DNA from 3 places in the Blautia caccae genome. Region 2 is predicted to be linked to each of the others. Evidence: predicted binding sites of a transcription regulator. Region 2 holds the regulator's gene; each other region holds the start of a gene.
The links. The regulator HrcA, encoded in region 2, represses chaperone genes, less so after heat shock. The targets are predictions, from matches to a motif close to TGTTAGCACTCNNNNNNNNNGAGTGCTAACA.

Region 1 (10,077 bases), on a different contig from region 2:
CTGCCGGTCGATCAACCGGTCGATCAGAGTACCGTCATAAGGCATTCTCACAAAATTCGGTTCCTCCAGCAGGCGGATTCTGTCACTGTCCTCCAACAGACTGATGCTGCCGATCTCCTGATGGGGAAGCTCCAGGATCTGTCTTAAGATTTCCAGATAACAGCGGCTGTAAAACGCAATGGTCACACTGTCAAAAAGAGATTTCGCGTACTCAAAACAAAAACGGCTTTCCTCTCCGCTTTGGATCACTTCCAGATGAAGATCCATCTTCACAGATACTTCTTCCATCTGCACCATGGAGAGTTTCGCATCTCCCAGAGGCAGATTTTCGGTCTGCGCTGCGGTCAGGGAAAACAGCACCTGATACAGGGGATTCCTGTCCCTGTTCCGCTCTGCATTTGACATGGCTACGATATCTTCCAGGGGTGTATCCTGATTGTCCAGCATTTCCAGCACACGTTCCCGCACCTGATGCAGATATTCCAGATAGTTTTTCTTTCTCTCCGGCTCCAAAAATACAGGAAGGGTATTCACGAACACACCTGTCACCCGGCTCAGATCCCCGTGGCGCCGGCCTGAAACAGGAGTCCCCACAACGATTTTTTCCTGTCCGCACACGCCGAAGAGCAATATGCCGAATGCGGACAGAAGCAGCATGTAAGGGGTCACCTGCTGCTGGGCACAAAATTTTCTTCCCGCTTCCTCCATCTCATGCGGCATATGGAAATAATATCTGGCCCCCCGCCCGTCAAACACACCGGGGCGTATCCTGTCTGTGGGAAGACGAAGCTCCTCCCGGTCTTCTAAAAGCCTGGCCCTCCAGTAATCCTCCTGGCGTTTCTGCAGTTTTTCCGGTCTTTTATCCACCCACCAGGCATAATCCCTGTAAGTAGTATTCGGCATTTCCGTCTCTTCCCCCAGGCACGCTCTGTGAAGCCGTTCAAAAACAAGCTGGCTGCTCATGCCATCGGAGATCAGGTGATGTATATCCAGAAGCAGATATTTCTTTTCCCCCTCCGTGAAAAATCCGGCCCGCATAAGCGGCGGTCTGTCAAGGGAAAACGGCCGTATAAAACCGGCGGCCGCCTCTTTTATATTCCGCCCCTGCACTTCCTCCAGCTCAAACTCCACCTGCCTGTGCACACGGGCCTGTACCCTGGAACCGGATATCTCAAATCCTGTCCTGAAGGTCTCATCCTCCTCTATGATTCTGTGAAACGCACGAGTCAGTGTTTCCCTGTCCAGATTACCCTCCACGAGAAAAATCCCGGGCATGTGATAGCCTGTCTTTGTCTCATCTGTCTGCTCCAGCACATAAAAGCTTCTCTGGGCAGCCGTCAGCGGATATGTATCACCGTCAGGGGCCTTTGGTATCTCTGTGTGGTAAGAGGACGCATCTGCCTTGCTGCCGCGCAGCAGATTGGCAAAGCGCCGTACAGTCCGGCAGGCATACAGGCTGGTCAGCTCAGGAAGGACAGAAAACTCCCGTTCCACTTCCGTCAGCATGGCAACCGCGTTCAGGGAATCCCCGCCGCTTAGAAAATAATCGGAATGAATGCTCAGCCCGGGCTGCTGCAGGGATTTCCTCCATATTTCCAGCAGTTTTTCTTCCAGTTCGTCGGCAGGTGCCTCCTGTACATCAGGCATATACGGTTTCGGAAGCTTTTTATAATCCACTTTTCCGCTGGCAGTGACCGGCATTTCTTCCAGAAGCACCGCCATTGCAGGCACCTGATATCTTGGCAGATAAAATGCCGCGTAAGAGAGAAGTTCTTCTCCCTCAAGCCCTTCCCCGGAGGTATAATAGGCAATCAGAAGATTGTCAAAAGCTTTCACTGCAGCCATATTTACTTTTGGATGCGACACCAGTTTTTCCTCAATCTCCGCAGGCTCCATTCTGTGCCCCAGGATTTTTAACTGTCCGTCTTTCCTGCCCGTAAATATGATCTCACCGTCCTGCGTCCAGTATCCCATATCACCTGTCCGGTACAGACGTTCACCGGGAATATAGGGGTCCTCCACGAACTTTTTCCTGGTGAGTTCCTCATCTCCATGATACCCCCTGGCCAGGCAGTCCCCGCCGATATAAAGCTCACCGGCAGCACCCACAGGCAGGGGACGCATGGATTCGTCCAGTATATAAATTCTGCAGTTGCCGAGAGGTTTCCCGATGGAAATCATCTCATTGCCGGTAACCGCGCTGTGACTCACTGCCACAGTGGCCTCAGACGGACCGTATTGGTTATATAATTGAACAGAAGAACAGAAACGCAGAGCATGGTAAAGCTCCGGAGGCATACTTTCTCCTCCGCATACAACGCATTCTATATGAGACATGGCCTTTCCAAATGCCGGGTCCTTCAGATATTCCAGAAGCCTGGAGGGCGTTAAAGCCATAAATCCGGCGTCGTAACCGTTAATGAGATCTGCCAGACCTGCAGGCCGGTTACAAACGGCCTCCTCCGCCATCACAATGGTCCTGCCGTTTAACAGCGCGCTGATGCTCTCCAGCAAAAAGGCATCAAAACCCACATTGCAGATGGACAGAACCGCCCCTTTGGGATAAAGAGGTGCCATGGCAGCCGCCAGATTCAGCACACTGTGCTGCTCCACCTCCACAGCCTTCGGTGTTCCCGTACTTCCGGATGTATAGACAAGATAGGCCAGGTCATCAGGTCCTGCAGCAACACAGGCGGCACTCTTTCCCTTTGCAAGCATTTCCTCCGTTAAGACCGGTACGGCGGGATTTAAAATCTCCGCTGTCCCGTCCGAGACAACAAGAACCGCCTCACTTCCCTCCAGCAGTTCGCTGATACGCGCAGCCGGCTGGCGGCAGTCTATAAGCAGCCATGCATTACCGGAAAACGCCACAGCAGCCATAACAACCAGAAGCCTGTCACTGCGCTCCATTAGGACAGCTACATTTCTTCCTCCTTCAGGACAGAAACAGGCAATTTTCCCTGCAAGCTGCTCTGCCTCCCTTATGAATCTTTCATAGGTAAGCCTCTCATTTCTGAATATGACAGCTGCCCTTTTTGGATTCATGACTGCCTGTTCCCGCAGATGGTCGGCTATATTCTGTTTTCTCGGATACCAGGTATCTGTCTGGTTAAAGTCAAAGATGAGGCGCTCTTCCTCCTCCTCACTGATGACAGACAGTTCTTTTATGGGTGTCTTGGGATGCAGCAGGGCACTGTGCAGAATGTCCATCAAATGCTGATGCAGAGTCGTGATCTCACGCTCGGAAAAAAGCTGTGTCTGATAATCATAATCCACCTGAAACCGGTTATCCTCATCTCTGCTGCTCAAATGAATACACAGAGGTTCTGCCTGGTAGCCACTGTAGAGCCAGCGCCCTTCCAGGGTCACCTGGGCGCCCTGCAGATGGTGGATCTGCCCGTTCTGGTAGGACAGTACAATTCCGAAGAGCTGATCCGGTGCGGCTCCCTCTTGATTCCGGGCAGCCAGCTTTTTTATCTCCGAAAACGGCATTCTCTGGTGATAGAGAAGCTGGTACCAGTCTGTCTGCAGCTTTTCATTAAATTCCTGAAAGGAAATGGATGCATCCAGCTCATTGACAAAGGGCAGAGTATTTACAAACATGCCTGCCATCTGTTTTTCCTTGAAATTCAGACGGTTAATGGTGGGGACACCGATGCAGAACCGCTCCTGCCCTTTGATCCTGCGCAGATAGATCGCCAAAGCCATATAAAACACGGCAAAAGGGGATACCTTCTTTTCCCTGCAGAAGCCTGCGATCATACGGTTCATCCGGTTGGAGACTGCAAAAGACCTGCGGATTCCCACAGGGCTGACCTGGGCGTAGGGATGTTCTTTTGCTGCTGCCGGCTGTATATCCTTCAGCATGGACTTCCAGTATTCCCTGTCACGTTCAAAGCTTTTTGAGGCGAGATACTTATTCTCAAGCTCAATATGCAGCGCATAGTCCGGCATAGGCTCTCTGTCCGGCGCCTCCCCCTTTAACATGCGGAAATAGTTGTGAATGATCCGGTTGGTCACAACCGTCTGGGACCAGGCATCCGCTATGATATGATGCACTTTTGTCAGAATTCCGCCTGTATTTTCCGCCCTCTTAAAAAGTATCATCTGACACAGGGGGGAATCCAGAAGCGTAATATGCTCCCGTGCCACGGAAACATCCCAGATATCCGCGCCCTTTTTGTTTGTCCTGGAAAAATCCAGAAACGGAACATTTCTTTGTATATGCGGATCAATATACTGGCACACCTCTCCCTCCCGAAGTGTGATCCTGGTGCGCAGAACAGGATAGTCCTCATAACAAAGCCTGATACATTCCTGCAGATACTCCACATGAAAATTACCGTCAATGCGCAGTACGGTGCATATGGTATTGATCGGCGTACCCGGATGGGCCATCTCCAGATTCCATATGTTCTGCTGGCTGTTTGACAATGGCAGAAATTCCCTGATGTCTTTTGTCTCTTGTGCTCTCTCTTCCATTCTTTCCCTTTTTCCTCCGTATACATAATAAAACACAGGCCCCGAACTGCCCGGCCCTCCGCACATATGTGCAGACTTCCACGGCATTCCCGTCCCATGACTTTTCGCGTCTTTTTCTCCCCTCAGATTCCCTTTTCCTGTTCTACAAATTTCGACATTTGCAATTTGTTTTTTATTATACAGGCATACAATTCCCCGTGTCAATCTTTCTGATAAGAATTACTATTATTGGTAGAATTTACCATCACTTTAGCCATTACCTCTTTTAATCTTTCATTTGTCTGACTGTTTATGTGTAATTCCCTATTTTCACAGAAACCACTCTCGGGTGGATTTTCCCCACAGATGTCCCCTCCGATACATTTCCTTGCCGCTGCCGCCTCCTCGATCAGGCCCAGAAGGCAGTCCAGTTTCATCTCTCCCTGGTCCCAGTTTGTGACTGCATCCCTGCCCCGGAGAATATCCTTGTCCACAGAGAGATATAAGGGACAGGATTCCCCCTCCAAAAATTCTCTGAACTTCTGTAGTCTGCCCTCCTGCAGATCCTCGGCAGATACCCAGGTCACCTGTTTTGACGGTATATCCCTTTGAAAATCTGCCTCCTTTGGCCCTATGATACACACACTTTTCAGCAGGGGATTGGACAGCATAGCTTCTCTCACCCAGCTTCCGCAGGACAGAAGGCCAAAGAATGCGGATTCCTGCATGTCTGTGTGATTGTCAAAAAGAAGAAGGGAAAAAGGAGTGTCAATCATCTCCATCCAAAATTTTGATAAATAGTGATAATTGCCGGAATCCAGAAAATGGATGCCGCAGGGGCCATATGCCCGAATCCTTTCCTTTATCTCCTGTTCTGCCTCCGAGGTACAGTAACAATTGACCCCTTCCGCATGGGTAAAATCCACCATCTCATAATCACCGGCCTTTTGTCTATAAAAATCTTCCTCCGGGTACACACCGGAAAAATTCATGATAACTGTCTTCATCCTAAAATATCTCCTGTTTTTTCTCTTACCATAGCACAGAGAGACAGATCTTGTAAACTGCTGCTGTCTGTCTCCCGGCAAGCCAAAAAGGACCGCCGCTTACAGACGAAGCGGCGGTCCTCAAAGGAGGGGTAACAAAGAAGCTTATCCTTCAATGGAGATATATTTATTTTCTTCCACCTGTTTTTTGTCTTTCTTAGGTACCGTGAGACGAAGGATTCCGTCCTCAAATCTGGCCCGAATCTCATCCTGGGTAACGCCTTCGCCGATATAGAAGCTTCTGGAGCAGCTTCCCGCGTAGCGTTCTCTGCGGATATATTTTCCTTCCTTATCCTCTTTATCCTTGTCAAGTCCTTTGGATGCCTGGATGGTGAGATATCCGTTCTCCAGTCTGGCCGTTACATTCTCTTTCTTGAAGCCCGGCAGGTCAATGTCAATTTCAAAGGAATCTTCCGTCTCTTTTACGTCGGTCTTCATCAGATTCTTCTCATTCTTTCCGTACAGCGGATTCTTCCTTCCGAAGAACTCCTTCTCAAAAGGAAAATCCATCCATTCATCAAATAAATCTTCTCCAAAAATACTGGGCATCATTCTCATAAGTCATTCTCCTTTCCTATATATCAATCAATGAATTGTTACATTTGGCAGGGGATTCTTTCTTTTCCCTTGTTCTAATTGTAATATAGCACGCATTATTAGCACTGTCAATAGGCGAGTGCTAATTTCACACTTTTTTCACATTTTACCTTCGTTGTTTGATATATCAAAAAAAGAATCTTCCGTTTTCTATGCACCGCGGCCTTATGCAGCGCAAGATAGCGAAAGATCCTTTTTCCGTTTATTTTTTATTCCTGCTTTTATTCACAGCACTTGACAAAAGTTTATCCAGATATACAGATTTAAACTGCTTACTTGCCAGTGCCTGTTTCAGCGGAGGCAGATTTAAGATCACTCCAAACACGGCAGCCATGGCTCTGTGGTTGGCAAATGCCTGATTGTCGAATACGAGGTTCTGAAGCGTTCCTTTTTCTATGGCCTGGAGCACAAACCTGTGCGTACTGTTCACAGGCGTTATCACCTGTACCGGACGCCGCTCCAGTTTCAGGGAACCGTTGGGACATCTGGATGCGCACACACCGCAGCCCAGGCAGATATCCGTATCCACCACGGGACGTCTTTTCTTTTTCCCGTCCTCCGGGACCGTCTCCATGGAAATGGCAAAAATGGGACATGCCTTCTCACACTTTCCGCATCCGATACAGGTCTTCTCCTCCACCGACGGGATATAATTGGTGGTTGCCACCGGCTGCATGGGAGAGAATTTTCTGGCAGCCTGCAGAGCCTCACAACAGCATCCGCAGCAGTTACAGATAAACGCCGGGTCCTCTCTGACATTCTCCCCGATCTGCACCAGTCCCGCATCGTAGGAGCGTTCCAGAGCGTCCATGGCTTCTTCCTTGGAGATAAGCCGGGCATGTCCGCCGTGCTCTGCCAGGGAGCGGGCCACATTGCCGAAAGTCAGGCATACATCCCAGGGAGCATCAATCTCACAGGGATGCCCCGCGTGATATGCCTTATGTCTGCAGTAACAGGTTCCCAGGCCAATGTACTCTGCCTCCTCCACAATGTGGCTGGCCCGCTCATGGTCCAGGATATGCAGGGTATTTTCCGTGGTAAGCACCGGTTCCTGCACGTAGACACGGCCCAGCTTTGTCTCCGTGGCATAGAAAAGGTCTTTTACAAAGTCCTCCTCCACATTCATATACTGATAATACAGTTCGCTGAGATACTTCTGGTCAATATCCCCTCTGGTCCTCATCAGGGCAAATTCAATAAACCCGGCCATGGGCGGCGGCATGACAAAACGGCGGACTCCCCTGTAGGTGGAATCCACCAGCAGCGCCTTCTCACACAGATGGTCCAGCACTTTTTCCGCCTTTGCCTCCGTGGTCCCCCAGATACGGGCAGCCTTTTTCAAAGTGAAGGGGCGTACCGGCAGAAGTGCCACCCATTTTGCCTCCTTCTCCGTGTAGAGCACCTGGAGGATCTTATAAAAAGTCTCCGAAGGCGGCGCTCCCTGGGTAAACCAGTTGATTCTTTCTTCCAGATTTTTATATGCGTCTTTTGATGTTATATGTCCCATGCTAAATGTCCTGTCATACAATATGGTAACTTACGGTCCGCACGGAAAATGCGGATACCTGCCTGGCTGTTACACAAAATGTACCTCTCCTGTTTTTTTCACTTCTTTTTTCTCTGATGCCGCAGCATATCCAAGGGCAGCCATGCCGAATACCCTGTGGGAATCCGGTATCTCCCAGCTCCTTAACATCTCCCGCACCTCAGGCTCATCGCAGATATCCCGCATCTGGTTGATCCAGACAGAACCAATCCCGAAGGAATGAGCCGCCAGAAACATATTTTCCAGAGCACAGGCATTGTCCTCCATGGAATGCTGATTTTCCTTTTCATTGGACGGAATGATCAGAACCTGAGGGCTGTACATGTCATACCCGTCTCTTCCCAGTTTCCTTCCTATGACTTCCGCCAGCTTCCCGATCTGCTCCCGGTCTGTCACCACGGTAAATTTCCATGTCTGACGGTTCTGTCCGCTGGGCGCATAGAGTCCGGCCCGGATAATCTGTTCCAGCTCTTCTCGTGGAATTTCCTTATTTTGAAATGCCCGGATACTTCTTCTGGTCAAAATATTTTCCATCACTGCATTCATGTTCTGATTCCTCCTTGTTTTTTCTTTTATTTTATCACAACGTCAAAAATTGTAAAGTGCCCCGCGATCAGCCCGCTGCGCCGAATGCCCATTTGTCCATGGTCTTTTCCAGACACCAGGGAAAATCTATCTTCTTGACAGACTGCCTGATTTTCACCGGACAAGTGAGAAATGTCTGGCCTCCCACCCGGTAAGTGATGGTTCCCACCTGCGTTCCCGCTTTGACCGGTGCTTTCAAAGTCTCTTTTCCCTCATAACTCACTTCAATTTCCTCATCCCGGCGCATCAGCATACCGAAGTCCTTAGCTGTCTCAGCCTCCACCTCAGTAAGGGCTGTATCTCCCAGGGTTTCACTCTGTCCGTTCTGAACCGGTATGGCTGCCGGTATATCGGGAAGTGCCGCGTCAGAAAAGGAACGGTAACTGTAATTTTCCAGCCCGTAATTCATAAGTTTTGTGGTATCCTTCCATTTGTAGGTCTTGTTATTCGGCCATCCGCATGCCAGAAGGGCAACAATGAATGTTCTGCCGTCCCTGGTGAGGGCACCTACATAGCAGTAACCGGCATTTGCCGTAAACCCGGTTTTTCCGGTGAGGGCACCCTCCATCATGTTCAGAAAAGCATTGTGGTTGTTGCAGGAAAAGCTCCGCTTTCCCTCCGCGTCCGAGAAACTGTAGGAGGCCGTCCTTGTCACGTTAAGAAATTCCTCCCTGCAGGGAGATTCTTTGATACAATACTTCATGATACGTGCCAGGTCTGCCGCTGTTGTGGAATGCACCTTCTGTTCCTCCCCCACTGTGACAGCGGCATCCAGGCCGTTGGGTGTGATAAAATAAGTATCCTCACACCCCAGTTCTCCGGCCTTGGCGTTCATCATATCCGCGAATCCCTCCACACTTCCTCCCAGATGTTCCGCGATCATCACAGCCGCATCATTGTGGCTCTCCAGCATCAGGGAATACAAAAGGTCTCCAAAACGGAAGGTTTCTCCCTCTGTCACTCCCAGATGTACTTTCGGCCTGGATGCCGCATAGGCGGATGCTGTCACAATATCCTCCGCGTTGCCCTTCTCCAAAGCCAGAATACAGGTCATGATCTTAGTGGTACTGGCCATGGGCCTTTTCTCAAACCCGTTTTTTTCATAGAGTATCCTTCCTGAGTCCGCATCCATAAGTACCGCTGAGGTGGCGTACAGGCTGCCAACACCCTGTCCATTTTCCTCTGCCCAGACGGTATCTCTATGTACCACGAAGCACCCAGTTATCACTGCGCATACCAAAATCCAGCTTATAATTTTTTTCATGCTTCCATCCCTGCACACAAAATTTCTTATACATTATATGCCTGTCCCGGGAGGATTATAACAAAAAGCTGTACCAAACCGGTCCGCCCCGGTTACAGTACAGCTTCCGTTCTTTGTCATGCAGCGCTGCGGCTGATTTTCTCTGTCTTTCCGAACAGGAAAAATCCGATGATAAACATCACCGCCAGCATTCCCACTCCTGTCCTTGAACTTCCGCTCAACTGTGTGGAAATGCCCATGAGCATGGTTCCCATGAACGCCGCTCCCTTTCCGAATATATCATAAAACCCGAAATACTCGCTGGAGTTTTCCTTGGGAATGATCCTTGCAAAATAAGATCTGGAAAGCGCCTGGATGGCCCCCTGAAATACAGCCACGCAGACTGCTAAGAACCAGAATTCCCATGCCCTGTCAAGCTGAAGGGCAAACAGTGCGATTCCCAAATATCCCAGTATACATACTTTGATCAGCTTCTCACTCTTAAATCTTGCCGAGAACTTTCCAAACAAAAGAGAACAGGGAAACGCTACAATCTGTGTCAGCAGCAGTGCCAGAAGAAGATGCGTGTCATCAATTCC
Region 2 (10,077 bases):
CCACATCATCACCGTATGCTTCATTTCCTCCCTGAGTGCCTGCGTCCGGGCCCGGACCTGCCTGTGTTCCCTGGGAAGCCTGTGCCTGCTCATACATCTTGGCGAAGAGTTTCTGTGCGCTCTCCATCAGTTTGTCTTTGCCGGCCTTGATGTCAGCCACCTGAGCATCTGTGATCTCGTCTGTATTTGCACAGCTGTTTAACAGTTCTTTTAATGCGTTCAGATCTGCTTCTACGGCAGTCTTGTCATTGGCATCCAGCTTGTCGCCTGCCTCTTCCAGAGCTTTCTCTGTCTGGAATACCATAGCATCAGCATCATTCTTGGTGTCTACAGCTTCTTTTCTCTTCTTATCCTGTGCTTCGTACTCAGCAGCTTCTCTTACTGCTTTATCAATATCATCATCGGACATGTTGGAGCCAGCTGTGATGGTGATGTGCTGTTCTTTGCCTGTTCCCAGGTCTTTTGCAGATACATTTACGATACCGTTGGCATCAATATCAAAGGTAACCTCGATCTGCGGAACACCTCTTCTTGCAGGCGGAATTCCGTCCAGACGGAACTGTCCGAGGGATTTGTTGTCTCTTGCAAACTGTCTCTCACCCTGTACCACGTTGATATCCACTGCTGTCTGGTTGTCGGCTGCTGTGGAGAAGATCTGGCTCTTCTTGGTAGGAATCGTTGTATTTCTTTCAATCAGCCTTGTTGCGATACCGCCCATGGTCTCAATGGACAGAGACAGCGGAGTAACATCCAGAAGAAGGATATCGCCTGCGCCTGCATCGCCTGCCAGCTTACCACCCTGTACGGAAGCACCCAGAGCTACACACTCATCCGGGTTCAGAGTCTTGCTCGGCTCTTTGCCTGTAAGCTGTTTTACTTTGTCCTGTACAGCCGGGATACGTGTGGAACCACCTACTAACAGTACCTGGCCCAGTTCGGAAGAGTTCAGTCCTGCATCAGACAGTGCGCGGCGAACCGGCTCTGCTGTTCTCTCTACCAGGTCATGTGTCAGCTCATCGAATTTGGCTCTTGTCAGGTTCATATCAAAGTGCAGAGGTCCGTTGCTGTTCATGCTGATGAACGGCAGGTTAATGTTGGTTGTGGTTGCGGAAGAAAGTTCTTTTTTCGCTTTCTCGGCAGCCTCTTTGATTCTCTGCATTGCCATTTTGTCTGCGGAAAGGTCTACACCTTCGGCTTTTTTGAATTCAGCGATCATGTAATCTGCAACTTTCTGGTCAAAGTCATCGCCGCCCAGACGGTTGTCGCCTGCTGTGGATAATACTTCGATCACACCGTCACCGATCTCAATGATGGAAACATCGAAAGTACCGCCGCCTAAGTCGTATACCATGATCTTCTGCTCTTTTTCATTGTCCAGGCCGTAAGCAAGTGCTGCTGCTGTAGGCTCGTTGATGATACGTTTTACTTCCAGGCCTGCGATCTTACCTGCGTCTTTTGTTGCCTGACGCTGAGCATCGTTGAAGTAAGCGGGAACTGTGATAACTGCCTCTGTTACTTTCTCGCCCAGGTAGTTCTCTGCATCACTTTTCAGTTTCTGAAGGATCATTGCAGAAATTTCCTGCGGAGAATATTTTTTGTCGTCAATTGCCACTCTGTAATCCGTTCCCATATGTCTCTTAATGGAAGAGATTGTTTTATCTGCATTGGTAACGGCCTGACGTTTTGCCGGCTCACCTACCAGTCTTTCTCCTGATTTTGTAAAAGCAACTACGGACGGTGTTGTTCTTGCGCCTTCTGCATTGGCGATAACTACCGGCTGACCGCCTTCCATAACACCTACACAACTGTTTGTTGTACCTAAGTCAATACCTATAATTTTACCCATGATAAATTCCTCCTGAATTTAAAATCAATTACTTTTCCTGTTCTAAGCGGTTTAACGCTCCGCCAGAGCGTTTCATCTATGAGATATAATCCGAGCGGGCTGTCCCGCCGGAGAATTTGGGTTGCGCCTCCGGCGCACCATCTAAAACTAATTGGCAACCTTCACCATGCTGTGTCTCACTACGTGGTCTTTGTAAAGGTAACCTTTCTGAAACTCTTCTACAACTATATTCTCACCGGCTTCTTCATCCTCCACATGCATCACTGCATTGTGGTAATCCGGATTAAATTCCTGCCCTACTGCTTCGATGGCCTTTACGCCAATCTCTTCAAAAACGGTCATCATCTGCTTGTATATCTTTGTCATGCCGTCCGCAAAAGGGCTTTCCTTTTCATTTTCGGGAACTGCAGCCAAACCTCTTTCAAAGTTGTCAACCACCGGAAGGATCTTATCGATCACTTCACGCGCACCGATCTCATACATGGAAGCTTTTTCCTTCTCCGTACGCTTTCTGAAGTTGTCGAACTCTGCCATCTGGCGCTTTACCATATCGGTGAGCTCTTCTATCTTCTCATCTTTTTTATCTTTTTTCTTTTTACCGAACAGGCCCTTTTTCTCGGCTGTCTTTCCTTTTGCCTGCTCTTCTGTCTGGCCTTCTGCTGCCTCAGCAGCCTGGTCATCTTCCTCAACGGCCTCTTCGCAGGTGGCCTCCTCTGCCAGAGCCTTGTCGTCTTCCTCTAAGATTTCTTCTGCCTTCTCTTCAGAAGCCGCATCCGGCTGCATCTCTTCATATAATTCTTTTTCTTCTGACACGAATCCGTACCGCCTTTCTAGGTTTTCTTAAATATATTGTCCAACTGCGTCTTCAGCGTCTTCAAATTGTTCACAACATTCTCGTAATCCATACGCTTTGGGCCTATAATACCGATGGTTCCCTGCATACCGTCTCCCAAATCGTATGTGGCTGTCACAACGCTGCAGTCTTTCATAGTTTTAACAGGGGTTTCATTTCCAATGTATACCTGAATGCCGGTATTCTCTTCGGAATTCATAGTATCCTTTACCAGATCCACCAGCTCCTGCTTTTCTTCAAAAGCGGAAATCAGTTCACTGGCCTTGGAGGTGTCTGCCAGCTCCGGATATTTGAAAATATTCGTTGTTCCGCTGGTGTATATCTCCACCTCATCATCATCCACCGCAATGGCATTGGCCACCGCGTCAATGACGCTTCCCACAACCGCGCTGTGGATACCTGCCTGTTCTTTCATCTTAGTGATCATACCCAGATTGATCTCCTCAATGGTGAGGCCGTTTAGCTGGGTATTAAGAAGCAGGTTCAGCTTCAGCACTGTGTCATCATCCATAGGCTCCTGAAGGGTTATCATGTGATTCTTCACTATATTTCCTTCAATCACCAGAACTGCCAGAAGCTGCATCTCAGCCACTTTGGAAAGCTGGATGAATTTTAATTTGTTCCTGTGATAGGTCGGGCCGGTAATCATGGTCGCATAGTTAGTGTTGGATGCAAGAACCTTCACCACCTGTTTGAGCACCTTCTCCATTTTGTCGGTCCTCTCAATCATCAGTTCCTTGATCTCCGAAACTTCCTGTTCCTTCTCCCGCATCAGCTCATCCACATAGAGACGATAGCCCGCGTCTGAGGGAATCCGTCCTGCTGAAGTGTGGGGCTGTAAAATGTACCCCAGTTCCTCCAGGTCTGACATTTCGTTCCGGATGGTTGCAGAGCTGAGATTCAGGTCAGTGTATTTTGAAATCGTTCTCGATCCAACCGGTTCGCCGGTTTCCAGATACGTCTGGATAATGGCTTTTAATATCTTTTTCTTACGCTCATCCAGTTCACTGTCCATTATAATCTCCTTTCTGCTTCCGCATTGATGGCCCCGGATGCTGTTTCCGGTGTTGTTAGCACTCGTTTGTGTGGAGTGCTAACATCTATGTTCTTAAGATAGCACCAGCGTGTTTATTTGTCAAGGGCTTTATATTTTTTTTAGAAAGTTTCAGAATCCGCAATAATAGGAAAGAAAAGGGACGCAAAAAAAACAGAGGGGAGCCGTTCAATATTAACAGCATTCCCTCTGTTTTATTATAATATCAGTAATTTCTTCCCGCTGTCCTTTATTTGGCAGGGACTATATAATAGTTTTCCTCTGTCAGTGGCGCTCCGTCCTCCGGAATGGATTTAAGAAATAAAAAGCTCTCGATCCGGTCAGTATCCAGTACCCTGTTGAGTCCGAATGTGTGGACATATTCTTCCCCCTCATCTGAGGAAAATCCACGTCTGCCCGGCCCGCCGTATAAATAGGAATATATGGTGCCGTCTTTCATCTTTACACCTTTCAGCTCCGGCGGATCTTCTGTTAACTCCACATCAATCTCTTCCCCGGAGTCATTATACCCCTTTTCTTTCGTCTTGGTTCTCGGAAACCGGTATGCCACCTGGGCAGAAATCGGTGATATCTCTATCTTTTCCACCACGGCACCGGTGTCCCCCAGAGCTGTGCCCGGGCTGCATATTCTTACCATGTCAGACCTTTCCAGGTTCCAGTCAAAGCTCCAGGTCCCTTCGATATTTGGTCTGTATCCATCCAGATACAGACCACCGAGTCCTGTCAGCTCCAGATGGATGGGTTTTTCCATAAAATAATCTTCACTCTCTGCGTTAAAAAGAATGATATTGTATTCCATACTGCCGTCTTCCAGCACATAAGAAATCTCCTGGTCTTCCGTAAAGGGCGTTCCATCCAGATTCACTGCCTTCCCATCCTCAGGACTCTGTACAATGTTATCAAAAAAATAAGATGAGAGGTTTACATAATCCTCCTCATTTTCTGCATCATCTATATTTTTCCCATCAATGGTAATCAATGTCCGGCCGAAATCAGGCTGTTCTCCCTGCGGCGGTTCATACCCCTCCACCTTTAAAGAGATGCGCAGAAAATGCTGATCCACAATTGTCTGTACCATCGTAACCGTAACCCCCTGGTCCGTCACAGACTGATCAATGGGAGCTGCCATATGGGCATCTTCCAGTTCACGCTTCTGCTCCTCCTCCACTGCCATTCCGTCGGAAAGGCTTTTGCTCCACTTCATATAAGCTGCTGCGCCCGCGGTAACCGTACCGAAGGCAAGAATGGCTGCCGCAGCCAGAATCCAAAGCTTTTTCCCCGGCATTCTGCCCCCTGTTCTTCTTTCTGCTGCTCTTTCCTCTGCCGCTCCTGCCCCAGCGTCCTTTTTTATAGAAGCAAAGGCTTCATTGGCTTTCTGCCGGACTTTATCAGGAATCTCTACCTCTTTCCTGAGTTTCTCTATCATCTCCTCTTCTTTCATGCTCATATCAATTTCCTCCTCTCTGCCTTCGGATAATACTCCTCTGACATCTTCTTTCTGGCCCTGGCAATCCTGGTCCGGACAGTTGCCTCCGGTATCTCCAGGATCTCAGCGATCTCTGACATTTTAAAGCCTTCCACATAGTACAGGATGATCACAGTTCTGTACTTCCCATCCAGCATATCAAGCGCCTCATTCCATTCCAGATTGCCGTAGCCCTCCTCTTTTACTTCCACCTCAGGCATCTCGTCTGTGAAGAAAAGGTTCTCTTTTTTCTTCCTTATGTCATTGCATTTGTTGATCAGTATTCTGGTCATCCAGGTACGGAAATACCTATCTTCCCTGAGCCGGTCTATTTTCTCCCAGCAGGTGAGGATTGTTTCAGAGATGGCGTCTGCCGCGTCCTCCTCGTTGGAAAGCAGAGAACGCGCAGCTTTGTACATGTTCTGCATCTGAGACTGCATCAGCTCCGTGAATGCGTCCGCATCCCTCTCCTTTGCTTTTTTGATCAGATTATTCATATCAGGTTCCTTTCTTCCGTACGTACGTTTCCACATGTTTTTCATGTTTCTGCTTATTAGACCTAAGGATCGCCGGAAATGTTTCAACACATTCTTAATTTCTTCCAGACCTCATTTCCAAAGCACGGCCGCCTGCTGTTATTATCTTTTATATAAAAATGGCCGGCGTCCCGTAATATCCGGTGCGCCAGCCATTTTTATGCTGCTGCTTTTTTATTAAATACTTTATTGATCACAAATACCACAACGATCAGAGCCACAACTGCAAATCCCAATGATACAGCGCTCTTGGTCGCCCCTGCAATGATAAACGCAATAAGAGCGATCACACCGTTCACAAGCGCATAGGGCAGCTGGGTCCTCACATGTTCGACCAGATCACATTCCGCACCTGTGGAGGACAGGATCGTGGTGTCAGAGATTGGCGAGCAGTGGTCTCCGAACAGTCCTCCGGATAAAACCGCGCCTACGGCAATGGCAAACGGAATGGAGAATGCCTGCGCCATTGGTATGGCAAGAGGCATCATGATCGCAAAGGTTCCCCATGAACTTCCTGTGGAAAAGGACACGAATGCACCGAACAGAAAGATTGCCGCAGGAACCAGTGCCGCGGAAAAGCTCATGGATTTCAGCACATCCACAATAAACTGCGCCGTGCCCAGTTCACTGATCATGCTCCCCAGGGACCAGGCAAGAATCAGGGTGATTGCCACATCCGTCATCCCTTTCATACCGCCCACATACACCTTGAATGTCTCGCCGAAATTCATGACTTTGAAAAGACAGATCATTAGGATCAGAACCAGCGCCCCGAAAAAGTATCCCATAGTAAGTGCAACCCTGAACTCGTTGCCGTCCACCTTCTTAAACGGAAATCCCAGCGGTGCCAGCGTGGCAAACAAAGTGACAAATACAACTATGATGGGAAGGATCACCATGATCGGTTTTGCGTTCTTTTTGGAGTATACCCCGGTGTTTTCTTTTTCCTCCTCATGCTCTGTAAAGTTATAATCTGCCTTTTCTTTCTCTGCCTTTTGCTCCGCTTTTTTCATCTGGAAAAAATCGATCTTTGTAAATGCAATCAGCGGAATCATGATAATTGCCAGAATGGCATAAATCTGAAACGGAATGGCCTGCACAAAGGTAGTGTAATCTGATGCCTTTACGCCCAGATTGTCAAACTCTGACTGGATGAGTCCCATAATATACACACCCCAGCCGATAAACGGAATCAAAATAGCCACCGGAGATGAGGTGGAGTCCAAAATCCAGGCCAGTTTTTCCCTGGAGATTTTCAGCTTGTCAAACAAAGGCCGGAACACAGGTCCCACCAGAAGCGGGGTTCCCAGGTCGGAAAAGAAGATAATGATCCCGCCTGCCCATGCGCAGAGCTGTGCCTTTAACTTGGTGTTAACATAGCGGTATGCGCTCTGCCCGAAAGCCTGCGCGCCTCCTGACTTTTCCATCAGCTTGATAAATCCGCCGATGAACACCACCAGTACGATAACACCCGCATTATAGCTGTCTGTAAGCTGTACGAATAAATAATCACCGATCATAGATTTTACCGCTAAGAACGGGTTACCGTGGCTGAATATCAATACACCTGTAAGTCCTCCGCAGAAAAGGGAAAGAATCACATTTCGGCTCTTGATCGCCAGGATAACAGCTATGATGGGCGGCAGTAAACTTAAAATACCGTAATTCATAGGTTTCCTCCCAATATATAATATTTTCACGCAGAAAGGGCCGTGACCGGTTATCTGAAAGCGGCCATGGTCCTGTATTTCTGCCCTTTTTATGGGCAGTCCATGAGTAATATTACATGATTCTGAATAAATTTACAAGAATTTTATTTCGTTCCTGAGAGATATTTCCAGAAAGATATTTCCGGAGAGCTTTTTTCGGCAAAATAACGGCGGAGTAAAATACCCCGTAAGGGACTTTGCCTCCGCCGCTCATCTATGCTTGGGCTTGTGAAGATTAGCTTGTGAAGATTTAATTCTCTGATATCTCTTCCAGATTTTTTCTCAGCTCTATCATCTTGTCACGCAGCTCTGCTGCCATCTCGAAATTCAGATCCGCTGCTGCTGCCCGCATCTGTTTCTCCACGTCCTTTATCAGCTTCTGCAGTTCCTTTTTGTTCATGGATTCCGGGTCCTTTATCAGTTTCTTCTCCGTCTCGGCTACACTCTTGGAGATACTGATAAGGTCACGGACTGCTTTTTTGATGGTCTGCGGTGTGATGCCGTGGGCCTCGTTGTACTCCTGCTGCAGCTTACGGCGGCGCATGGTCTCGTCAATGGCAAGACGCATGGAGTCTGTTATGGTATCCCCGTACATAATAACACGTCCGTCTGAGTTACGGGCTGCACGGCCGATGGTCTGGATCAGGGATGTCTCGGAACGCAGGAATCCCTCTTTATCTGCGTCCAAAATGGCCACAAGGGTGATCTCCGGAATATCAAGCCCTTCACGGAGCAGGTTGATTCCCACCAGCACATCAAAGACATTCAAACGCATATCACGGATGATCTCCGTGCGTTCCAGGGTATCAATATCAGAGTGCAGGTATTTGACACGGATGCCCAACTCTTTCATATAATCCGTCAAATCCTCAGCCATCCGTTTTGTCAGCGTGGTTATGAGTATCTTATTGCCTTTTTCCACTTCTTTATTGACCTCTCCCACAAGGTCATCAATCTGTCCTTCCACAGGCCGCACTTCCACCATGGGGTCCAGAAGCCCTGTGGGACGGATGATCTGCTCAGCACGAAGCAGTTCATGGTTTGCTTCGTAATCTCCCGGGGTGGCGGATACGAACATGATCTGGTCTATTTTGCTCTCAAATTCCTCAAAGTTCAGAGGACGGTTGTCAAGGGCTGACGGCAGACGGAATCCGTAGTCCACCAGCGTGCTCTTTCTGGAGCGGTCACCTGCGTACATACCACGTATCTGGGGGATGGTCTTATGGGATTCATCTACAATGATCAGATAGTCATCCCCGAAATAATCCATCAGTGTATATGGCGCCTCCCCGGGTTCCAGCCCGGAAAGATGACGGGAATAGTTCTCGATTCCGGAACAGAATCCTGTCTCCTTGAGCATCTCAATGTCAAAGTTAGTCCGCTCTGAAATCCTCTGGGCTTCCAGCAGCTTATCCTCACTGCGGAAGTATTCTACACGCTCCTTCAGCTCCTCCTCGATGCCAACAGCCGCCTTCCGTATCTGCTCAATGGGCACTACATAGTGGGAGGCCGGGAAAATAGCAATGTGATTGAGCTGAGATTTTATTTCACCGGTCAGGGTGTCAATCTGGGTGATCCGGTCAATCTCATCCCCGAAAAACTCCACCCGCACTGCCATATCTGTATAATCCGCCGGAAAGATTTCAAGAACATCCCCGCGCACACGAAACGTACCGCGGTGAAAATCCATGTCATTCCTGTCATACTGGATATCGATCAGCTCTCTCACCACATCGTCACGGTCTTTCTCCATACCCGGTCGGAGCGAGATGATCATGTTCTGGTAATCCTTCGGGCTTCCGATACCGTAGATGCAGGATACACTGGAGATGATGATGACATCCTTCCGCTCACTCAGGGAGGAGGTGGCGGAGAGACGAAGTTTGTCTATCTCGTCGTTGATGGATGAGTCTTTGGCGATATAGGTGTCGGATGAGGGGACATAGGCTTCGGGTTGGTAGTAGTCGTAGTAGGACACAAAGTATTCTACTGCGTTCTCGGGGAAGAACTCTTTAAACTCGCCGTAGAGCTGTGCAGCCAGGGTTTTATTGTGGGCAATGATAAGGGTCGGCTTCTGGATCTGCTGGATGACATTGGCCATGGTAAAAGTCTTTCCAGACCCCGTAACCCCTAGTAAAGTCTGGCATTGGTTGCCTTCCCGGAAGCCTTTCACGAGGGCTTCGATGGCCTGCGGCTGGTCGCCGGTGGGCTGGTATTCTGAGTGTAATTTGAACTCCATAATGTATGTTTACCTCCGTGGTGACCCAACAAAAAGTTCGCCTATAGACCAAAAATTCGTAAAACAGAGTATTCAGTACCGTGGTCTATAGGCGAACTTTTTCCATTTTACGAATAAAGGTCACCAAAACCTGTTTTTGGATACGTCGTAACACCAGATAATACCTGGTGGAAATAGTATTCTTTAATGTCACTAAAAATTATAACATAGGCATATAAAAATGTATAGGCAAAAGCGGAACATTTGTTCTTTTTCGTTTTTTTGCATACCAATATAACGATCTGCATACTGCTGTCCGCCCCGCCCTATGGATAAAATATCTTATCGCAGGGAATAATTAGATGATGGTATATTAATTAATCTGGAGGTTAAATA
Region 3 (10,077 bases), on a different contig from region 2:
GGTACCAGGCCGCCATTGAAAAGCATGGTGAAAAATACGAAAAAGGTCAGTGCCCTTCTGTGGGGAAGGGTCTTAATGGTCAGCGGGTATGCCATCAGCGCTGACAGACTGATATTCAGTATAGTGCCCACGACCGTCACAAATATGGTGATCCCATACGCGCGCAGTATTTTTTCTCCCTGCTTGATAATATACTGGTAAGCGTAAAGACTTAATTTCTCAGGAAAAAATGAGTAGCCGTTGCGAATCAGTGTATTTTCATCTGTGACGGAAGAAATGAACACCAGTACAAAAGGCAGTATAATGACCAATGTCATAAGAATCAGAATTATATTGATGAAAAACTGATACCGTTTTTCTTTTGCAGAATTTTTCATTTCTCTCCTCCTAAAACAATGCCTGTTCTTTATCTACTTTTCTCACGACCCAATTGCTCAGCATAACAATGGCAAATCCCACAATGGACTGGTACACGCCTGCCGCGGATGACATACTGATATTTCCCCGCTCAATGAGCGCTCTGTACACATAGGTGTCGATCACATTGGTCGTCGGAAAGAGAACCCCGGAATTCATAGGCACCTGATAAAACAGGCCGAAATCCGAATAGAAAATACGTCCGATATTTAACAGAAGCAGAGTGATAATGGTGGGTACCAGACTTGGCAGGGTGATCTTTGTGATCTGCTGCCATTTTGTTGCACCGTCCAGGCTGGCTGCCTCATAGTAGGACGGGTCAATGCCGATAATAGAGGCAATATAGATCAGGCATCCGTACCCAACGCCCTTCCAGCAGTTAGCAAATACCAGGATAAACGGCCAGTATTTAGGCTGCTGATACCACTGCACCGGTTCTTTTCCCAGGGCGCTTAAAATGGTGTTGTTTATCAAGCCGTTCTCGGAACTGAGCAGTGCATAAACAATGTAGCTCAGTATTACCATGGACATGAGGAAAGGCAGCAAAATGGCGCTCTGGTAGAGCTTTTTCATTTTATTGTTCCGCACTTCACAGATCAATATGGCTACCGCAATACCTACTATCATATTTACGGCAATGAAGGCCACATTATAAAGCAGTGTATTTCTGGTAATGATCCAGGCATCCTTTGACTGGAATAAAAACTTGAAGTTATCCAGTCCGCACCAGGGACTTGCAAATATGCCTTTTGCAAAATTCAGCTTTTTAAAGGCAATCACAATTCCACCCATGGGAATATAGTTGTTGATCAGCAGGTACAAAAGTCCCGGCAGCATCATCAGGTATAGGGGCCAGTGTTGCTTGTAGACACTGAGCCTGGATTTTTTCTTCATATTTCTCCTCCTCTGTCTTATGAATGGTTTCTTTCCGGCAAAAAGGCTGCCGCGCTAAGAGCTTTTTCTGTTTCCTAGAGCGACAGCCTGCTGTCAAAAATGATCCTGTCTATTTATTGTTGACGGGCAGAGAATAAACAGTAACTATTTATTCTCTTCCAGCCATTTGTCAAACTGTTCCTGTTTTGCCTGGATGATCTCGTCAATTCCGGCTGCCTGAAGAGCATCCAAAAACTCCGGCAGATACGTTTCAGGGTCAGCAGAACCGCTGTTCAGTGAACCGGTATACTGTTTTACAACATTGGCCAGCGCCGCTACCTGACTCTCATACTGGGTGTTGTCAAAGCAGAAGCCGACTGCCTTTGACTCTTTTGCGGAATCGTTGAATTCCTCCATCTTCTCCCAAAGCTGCGGGTCAGAGCCTGTCCACTTATGTGCGATGAACTGGTTCGGCAGCTCCCAGCCCAGATTCAGGCTGTATCCCACATTGTCGGCGGTGATGCCTTCCGGGTAGTTGATGATGCCGTTCTCCTCATCCTCTATGACATAATCCACACCTTCCTCACCCCAGTTCAGCAGATTCATGATCTCAGGGCTTCCATAGATGTAATCCAGAGTTTCCATGGTCTTTTCCGGGTTCTCTGAGTTCTGTGCAATGGAATAGATAATACCGTTGTAGGTCTGGCAGTTTTTGATCGGATAGTCCCTGAACGGAACAATCTCAAAATCATATCCGGTTGAGCTTTTGAATTCCACAGGAGTTCCCGGATGATAGGCAAAAAACAGAGAAAACAGATTGCCTGCCTTGCAGACGGTACGCCAATTTTCTGTATCTGTTCCGGCGTCCTTGCTGATATATCCCTTCTGATACCAGTCATAGAGCATCGTGGTGGTATCCTTATACCAATCACTGGCGAAGAAATTGGTGATGGTGGTGTCATTTTCCTGATCCATGAGTACGCCCAGATAGTTGGCATCTGACAAGGGGTCCCCTCCGAACAGCCTTGTCAGCGGCGTATCCCCCTCATTGATGGAAAACAGCATGGTCATGTCCGGCTCCCCTGCTTTGACTGTCTCAAAAACAGATTCCATATCTTTTGGTTCTTTGATGGCGGATGTATCTATACCGTACTTCTCCACCAGGTCTTTTCTCATGAAGACAGCAGGGATACTTCCTCTTTCGATCTGGTTTGGTACGCCGTACAGAAAACCATCCACTGTATTGCTGTTCAGTACATCTTCGCCGTAAATTTCCTTCAGGTTCTTACCGTATTTGTCCACCAGTTCTGACATATCCATGATCTGTCCGCTGTGCATGTACTGGATAGCATTTGTGGCATTTGTATAAAAGCAGTCGATTTTTTCATCTCCTGCCAGCATGAGCTGGAGCTGCTGCGCGGCGCTGGCCCAGGGAAGCACCACAATGTCCAGATTGGCATTCACTTCCTTTTCCAGAATCTCATTGATCTTTTCCTCGATCCGCTCTTCGTCGGCGGGCTGGCTTCCCTGCAGTACCATGGTCACGGTATAAGGTTCCTTTCCGCCTTCCCCTGATGCTGTCTCCTTGCCCTCACTGCCGCTTCCGCCGCAGGCTGCCAGTGACAATACCATGGCTGCTGTGAGTATGGCAGCTGCTATCTTTTTCTTCATGTGATTTCCTCCTTCATTTCTGTTCCTTTGATACGTCTATCTTATTCTTTTCCCTGTTTCTTTTCTATAACTGGTCTGACTTAAAAATATCACTCATTTGACTCCTCCGCGCGTCCGAGGACATAAAAAAGCCTGTATACCCCATTTGTGTCACATGGTATACAGGCTTTTTCCTGTTTCAGTCCACACCCGTACTTTCACGGAGTGCGGCATAGCTTATATTGCTGTAACTGTTCAGTCAGGTCTGCGCATTTACTGCGCTGACCGTGCAAAAGAGTAGTGGCGGCAGGTATTCGCCCCATCGCGAAGCGATTTTTAATGGGCGAATACCCGTAACGATTCAGCTGGCTGAATCGTTACATATTGCTAAATAAACTGATTTACATTTTCATCATAGGCGTAATCAATGGCGCCCAGCTTTTTCTCCAGTTCTTTTCTGTCAAGCTGCAGATCTTCGCACATGTCATCCAGAGAGGAATAGAAATCCCTCAGCTTCATGTTTGCAAAGCTTAAAAGCATCACCGGATCTTTTGGTATCATAATCTCTCTCACCTCTTATGCCCTGCGGGCTGTAAGTTCACCATTTTCCACATCAATGACAATGGTGTCCTCTGTTCCCACATTGCCGGAGAGAATGAGTTTTGCAGTCAGTGTCTCCACGTATTTCTGCAGGTAACGTTTCAGAGGACGCGCACCATAGATGGGGTCGTATCCGCCCTCAATAATATAATCTTTTGCGGCATCTGTCAAGCGTAAAGACAGCTCCTGGTCTTTCAGCCTGCGGTTCAGATCCTCCACAAGCAGGTCCACAATACCGCCGATGTTCTCCTTGGTAAGCGGCTTAAACATGATGATCTCATCCAGACGGTTTAGGAATTCCGGACGGAAATGTGCCCGCAGATCCCTGTCAACCATATCTCTGGCTTCCTGGCTGATCTCCCCGTTTGGCTCAATGCCGTCCAGCAGATAGGTGGAGCCCAGATTGGATGTCATGATCAGGATGGTATTCTTAAAGTCAACGGTACGTCCCTGGGAATCTGTGATACGGCCGTCATCCAGCACCTGAAGCAGGACGTTGAAGACATCCGGGTGTGCCTTTTCAATTTCATCAAACAGAACTACGGAGTAAGGTTTCCTTCTGACAGCCTCTGTGAGCTGTCCGCCCTCCTCGTATCCCACATATCCCGGAGGCGCTCCGATCAGACGTGACACGGAATATTTCTCCATGTACTCACTCATATCAATACGCACCATGTTCTGTTCGTCATCAAACAGGGTAGCTGCCAGTGTCTTGGCAAGCTCTGTCTTACCGACACCGGTTGGCCCCAGGAAAAGGAAGGAACCGATTGGTTTTGTGGGGTCCTTGATGCCGGCTTTGGAGCGGATAATGGCATCTGTTACTTTCTGGACACCCTCATCCTGACCGATGACACGCTTGTGCAGTTCATCCTCCAGGCCCAGGATCTTTGTCTTTTCCCCTTCTGTCAGCTTGGCAACAGGGATTCCTGTCCAGCGGGAGATGATTCTGGCGATCTCCTCATCTGTGACACTCTCGTGTACCAGGGATAGATCCTGACTCTTTACTTTTTCCTCTTCCACCTCTAATTGTTTCTGAAGTTTCGGAAGTTCGCCGTACTGCAGCCTTGCCGCTTCATTCAGGTCATAATTTCTCTGAGCAACCTGAATCTGTTTATTCATATCTTCTATCTGCTCGCGCAGTTTGGAAAGCTTTTCCACGGACGCTTTTTCATTGTCCCACTGGGCTTTCTTACCGTTAAATTCGTCGCGCAGCTCTGCCATATCTTTCTGCAGATCCACCAGACGGTCCTGACTGAGACGGTCGTTTTCTTTTTTCAGAGCCGCCTCCTCAATCTCCATCTGCATGATCCTTCTGCGCAGGTCATCCAGTTCTGTCGGCATGGAATCCAGCTCTGTCTTGATAAGCGCACATGCCTCATCCACCAGGTCAATGGCCTTATCCGGCAGGAACCTGTCGGAAATATAACGGTTCGATAAGGTAGCTGCCGCTACCAGGGCACCGTCTGTGATCTTGACGCCATGGAAGACTTCATACCGCTCTTTCAGACCTCTCAGAATAGAGATGGTATCCTCAACTGTCGGCTCATCCACCATAACGGGCTGGAACCGGCGTTCAAGTGCCGCGTCTTTTTCAATATACTGACGGTACTCATCCAGAGTGGTGGCACCTATACAGTGCAGTTCACCTCTGGCCAGCATGGGTTTCAGCATATTGCCTGCATCCATGGCGCCCTCTGTCTTGCCTGCACCTACGATCAGATGAAGCTCGTCGATGAACAGTATGATCTGTCCCTCACTTTTTCTGACTTCCTCCAGTACGGCTTTCAGACGCTCCTCAAATTCACCTCTGTACTTGGCACCTGCTACCAGCGCGCCCATATCCAGTGCGAAAATCTTCTTATCTTTTAACCCTTCCGGCACATCCCCCTGAACGATTCGCTGCGCCAGGCCCTCCACAGCGGCAGTTTTACCCACGCCGGGTTCACCGATCAATACAGGGTTATTTTTTGTTTTCCTGGACAGGATCCGAATGACATTACGAATCTCTGCATCCCTGCCGATCACCGGGTCAAGCTTCTGCTCCCTGGCTTTTTCCACCAGGTCCTGGCCGTATTTGTTCAGTGTGTCATACGTGGCCTCCGGATTGTCGGTAGTCACCCGCTGGTTGCCCCGCACAGTGCTCAAAGCCTGCAGGAAACGTTCTTTTGTAATCCCATACTCCTGCCAGATTTTTTTCATGGACGGGCTGGGGTTGTTGACCAGTGCCAGAAACAGATGCTCCACAGAGACGTATTCGTCTCCCATGGCTTTTGCCTCATCCTCAGCGCTCACCAGGGCTTTGTTCAGATACTGCCCGATATACGGCTGACCGCCGGATACTTTGGTCCGGGCATTCAGTGCCCGCTCCACATTGTTCAGAAAGTGTTCTTTCTGAATTTCCATTTTTTCAATCAGTTTCAGGATCAAGCTGTCCTCCTGATGTAAAAGATTGTATAGTAAATGCTCCTGTTCGACCTCCTGATTGCCGAACTCATAAGCTGTCTTTTCCAAGTCCTGAACTGCCTGAAGTGATTTCTGTGTAAATTTGCTGATGTTCATAAAATCCCTCCATTCCGAGATTTGAGTTCTTTGTTATTTGTTCTAGTGCTAATATAACACTGTTTGTTAGCACTGTCAAGAGGTGAGTGCTAATTTATTGAATTTAATTTTCTGCACCTTTCCTTCCATCTGGCACAGCATCATGGAACTCATAGCCACCCCCAAGATTTTTGTAAACAAGCTGTTATAATGCTTACTCAAGAGCTTTCCAATAACCGGTCTTTTTAGAACCAACTCTTTCCACATATCCATTTTCTTTTAAAAATGTCAAATTATTTTCTACTGCCGTTTCACTAATCCCCAGTATTTGATGCAATTCCCTGGCAGTAATGTTCGGATTATCTCTTATTTCTGTTATGATTCTTTCTCTTCTTGCATTTAATCCTTTTTTATTCCCAACTTTTTTCCCAACCTTATTCCCGTATTTTTTTATTCGCTGAAACGGGATTGTAACAACAATCGAGTTTTCTCTAAAGGTAAATGCTTCCTTCCCATATGTTTCAATAATCTTAGGCACACCACGACCTGATTTTTCACTAATATGAAGCTGAAGAAAGATTTCTGACAGCTTTTCATTTACAGGGATTGATTCTCCCAGGAAAAAGCCTTCCAAAGTCTGCGCCGGTGCCAGTGTTCCTCTTGATAAAATTTCTATTCTATCTGAAAATACAGAAATCATTGGCTCGTTTCCGCTTATCCACAGATTATGCAAAATAGCATTTATGATTGCTTCTCTAAACGCTTTGTTATCGAACAATGGTATTTCCGTACGTTCCACCACACGCTCGCTCTCATCTGTCTGAATCAAATTTAATACATCCGCATATCTTAAAACCTCATCCAAACTGTAGAGCAGACAATTATTTCCAAATTCTCTTACAGAAAATAAATTGGAGCCTTTTGTCTCTCCTTCAAAAATTGATACTCTTAATGGAAAATGTGAATTATCCGAAAGCAACTGTGCCAACAGGTTATATTCTCCATCTTTATTTCTTAATCCGAGATTTTTTTCAAAGGTTTTCTTATTTAGTACAATCCCTTTTGAACCATAATATCCAAATAATTTTGAAAATGTCAGTTCCTGATATTTCGCCGGTAATGTTTCAATGGTCTCCACTCTTCCGTCCAAAATTTTGAACAATTGGATTTCCCGTTTCGGATAATCTTTCAAATTTGCTTTAGAAGAACCAATACGAATATATCGCTTTTCTTTAAAAGCTGTCGGGATTTCCTGTGCTGCAGGAATCACTAAAACAACAACCCTCTTGTCATTTATAGTTGCTTCCTCAAACGAAAAATTGACGCTTGGAGACAGATTCCTTGCCAAAAAATTTTGGTATGGCTCTTTGTTATGGTCGCAATACTGATTAAATGTTGTACCAACAATTTCATGTGTCTTATCATTAACACCCCACACAAAATATGCCTGAGCCTTATAATGAAATGCTGCTGCATTTGACAAAGCTGATATATATTCCCCCAAGCCTTCCGGCTGAAACCAATTTTCTTTAAATTCAAACCATTCCTGTTCATTGTTATACGCACATAAATCTAAAACCAATTTTTCGACATTCATAAACCATCATCCTTTTCCCAACTTTTATTCCCAACTTTTGTATTATAGCACATTGGGATTAAAGTTGGGAATATTTTGTGCATTTTTCAAAAAATTATTCTTAAAAACTATGAAATTATCACAGCCAAATAGGAATCTATTCTCTCTGCCCCTGCTGTCAAACTCCCGCGTAAATGCGTGGGGAAAGCACTCTGTCATACGGAACAGTGGTCATCACGCAACAAACATCCTTATGGCGAGAAAATGGCTGACCAGCGGATAAGCGAGCTCCTTAACCGCATGAATGGCTCGAAACAGCATCTCCATATCAAATAGCATAGTTGATTTTCTGCAGTCAGTTTTTATCTATATGAAATATTATCTTTATTTGGAAATCATCGAAATATATGGTATGCTTAATTAAAAATACAAAAGAGAAACCAGGAGGTACACCATGAAAAAATTTATAGAGGAGTTCAAGTCATTTGCACTCCGCGGCAACGTTATGGACATGGCCGTCGGCGTCATAATCGGCGGCGCTTTTTCCGGGATTGTGACATCTCTGACGGACAATTTTATTAATCCCATTTTGAATTTTCTGACCGGACATGCAAAATATAATGCACAGGATATTGCCGGATTTGCCTCAGCTTTTGTATCTGCTGTTATTAATTTTCTGATCATGGCATTGATTTTATTCTGTCTTATGAAGGGAATCAATAAATTTCTCTCTTTTGGGCAGAAAAAAGAAGAGCCGGCAGCCCCGGCAACAAAGGTATGTCCTTTCTGTAAAAGTGAAATTGCAGTTGATGCTGTGCGGTGCCCTCACTGCACATCTGAACTTTCAAAATAGCAAAGCATGGTTATGGGCCGGCACATGCATGCCATACTTTTTCACAAACCCCATAAGCCTGCGCATATTCCAGGAGAAACACACCCGGATATAAAGCGGCCGGACACCACGCTTTCCTGAAACAGATCGACCACATTATACAAATCATAAACCGTCCATGAAAAATGCCATAAGCCCCTTACCGTTACACGCGGCAAGGGGCTTATGGCATTTTTTAAGTTCCATGTTAAAACACTATTCCTGTGTTTCCTCTTCCTCTGTATCATCCGGCAGTGAATTGTGTACTGCTGATACGCTCACAACAACGGCCTCCGGATCTGTCATCAGTTCAATATCCTTGTTCTGGCTGATCTCCAGATCCTTTACCCGGAGGGAATCACCGGCACGCATATTTCCCACATCAACGATTACTTTTTCCACCAGTGCTGCCGGAACCGCTTTATATGAAATTTCTTTTAAGATCTCCTGCAGAACTCCTTCTATCACATTTTCATGATTTAATAATACAACCTCAGCAACAGAATGTACTTTTTCATTGCTGATCAAAGCCTGAAAATCAATCTCCTCTACACACCGAGCCATAGCATTGTAATCGATTTCTTTAATCAGCGCATCATAGGTCTGTCCATCTATTTCCAGCATAACCTGTCCGCCTTTTCTTTCCGTCTTGAGGAGCTGCTCCACATCTCTTTTGGCTATCTTTAGCGGAATGGATCCCTGCAGTTCCCGTCCGAACAGGTTTCCTGTGACAAAACCTTCTCTTCTTAATCTCCTTGCTTTCACGTTCATGTTTCTTTTTTCAGCTTTTAAAGTATTCATTTATCTTTTCCTCCGAAAAACCTGATCGCTTAGCATGCCTCGTATGAGGTTGTTTTAAGTATTTCCTTTTGTTACAAGTTCATTATAGCACTACTGCCCAAAAAAGATTCACCAATATTTACAGTCATCAAATATGAATTTTGGTCATTATTAGTTCTCCGGTGTTTTCCAGTATTAAAATTCCAATTCCTTTTCTCTCCCTGGTTATATGCTGCTAAACAACTGCCAGAAGATCCATGTCACCTTGGCCACTTCACATTTTGCTGTCCTATAGAGAGACCCCTTAAAAGCCGTAAAAAACCAGGCAGAGCTACACACCCTGCCTGGTTTCCCGCAAATACTATTTCATCACTTCCTGATACGTGGTATGTCTTTCCAGAGCCTCCGTCATCTCCGCCAGACGGCTTACATCTCCGATCAAAATCACACCGCACAGTCTGTTATTCAGGAAATAGAATTTCTGATACTGCTTTTTCCCCATATCCTTAAACTCAACTGTTTTATAGATCAGATTTGGATTCTTACCATTATCACCTGCCGCGAAAAGCGCAGTCCCCATTCCATGGAAGTTCAGCGCAGCGGATACCGTCTCATATTCCAGATTGTCCCCTGCTGCATTGGCACCTGCAGTCTTGCCCTGTTCCACAGCCTGGCTCCACAGACCATAATTGATGCCTTGATACTGAGCACAGTCACCACACGCATAAATATCTTCTGCGCTGGTTTCCATCCTGGCATTGACCACAACAGA

Region 1: WMO65_RS08810 (Hsp20/alpha crystallin family protein) is a predicted target of HrcA. The motif match lies at 6,162-6,192, and genes of this name have one in related genera.
Region 3: clpB (ATP-dependent chaperone ClpB) is a predicted target of HrcA. The motif match lies at 6,164-6,194, and genes of this name have one in related genera.

Annotation. Positions count from the first base shown of each region.
Region 1 is NZ_JBBMFP010000006.1:174,612-184,688, forward strand. It holds gene WMO65_RS08800 (non-ribosomal peptide synthetase) at 1-4,482, opposite strand, end outside; gene WMO65_RS08805 (arginase family protein) at 4,683-5,468, opposite strand; gene WMO65_RS08810 (Hsp20/alpha crystallin family protein) at 5,613-6,065, opposite strand; gene WMO65_RS08815 (4Fe-4S dicluster domain-containing protein) at 6,307-7,611, opposite strand; gene WMO65_RS08820 (nitroreductase family protein) at 7,681-8,196, opposite strand; gene WMO65_RS08825 (D-alanyl-D-alanine carboxypeptidase family protein) at 8,264-9,499, opposite strand; gene WMO65_RS08830 (MFS transporter) at 9,616-10,077, opposite strand, start outside.
Region 2 is NZ_JBBMFP010000003.1:70,305-80,381, reverse strand. It holds gene dnaK (molecular chaperone DnaK) at 1-1,846, opposite strand, end outside; gene grpE (nucleotide exchange factor GrpE) at 1,994-2,629, opposite strand; gene hrcA (heat-inducible transcriptional repressor HrcA) at 2,677-3,714, opposite strand; gene WMO65_RS03890 (DUF4179 domain-containing protein) at 3,983-5,200, opposite strand; gene WMO65_RS03885 (RNA polymerase sigma factor) at 5,197-5,751, opposite strand; gene WMO65_RS03880 (SLC13 family permease) at 5,913-7,424, opposite strand; gene uvrB (excinuclease ABC subunit UvrB) at 7,714-9,702, opposite strand.
Region 3 is NZ_JBBMFP010000010.1:99,526-109,602, forward strand. It holds gene WMO65_RS12770 (carbohydrate ABC transporter permease) at 1-377, opposite strand, end outside; gene WMO65_RS12775 (ABC transporter permease) at 388-1,311, opposite strand; gene WMO65_RS12780 (ABC transporter substrate-binding protein) at 1,456-2,961, opposite strand; gene WMO65_RS12785 (DUF4250 domain-containing protein) at 3,328-3,501, opposite strand; gene clpB (ATP-dependent chaperone ClpB) at 3,517-6,099, opposite strand; gene WMO65_RS12795 (RNA-binding domain-containing protein) at 6,293-7,675, opposite strand; gene mscL (large conductance mechanosensitive channel protein MscL) at 8,109-8,507, shown strand; gene WMO65_RS12805 (50S ribosomal protein L25) at 8,742-9,326, opposite strand; gene WMO65_RS12810 (FAD-dependent oxidoreductase) at 9,667-10,077, opposite strand, start outside.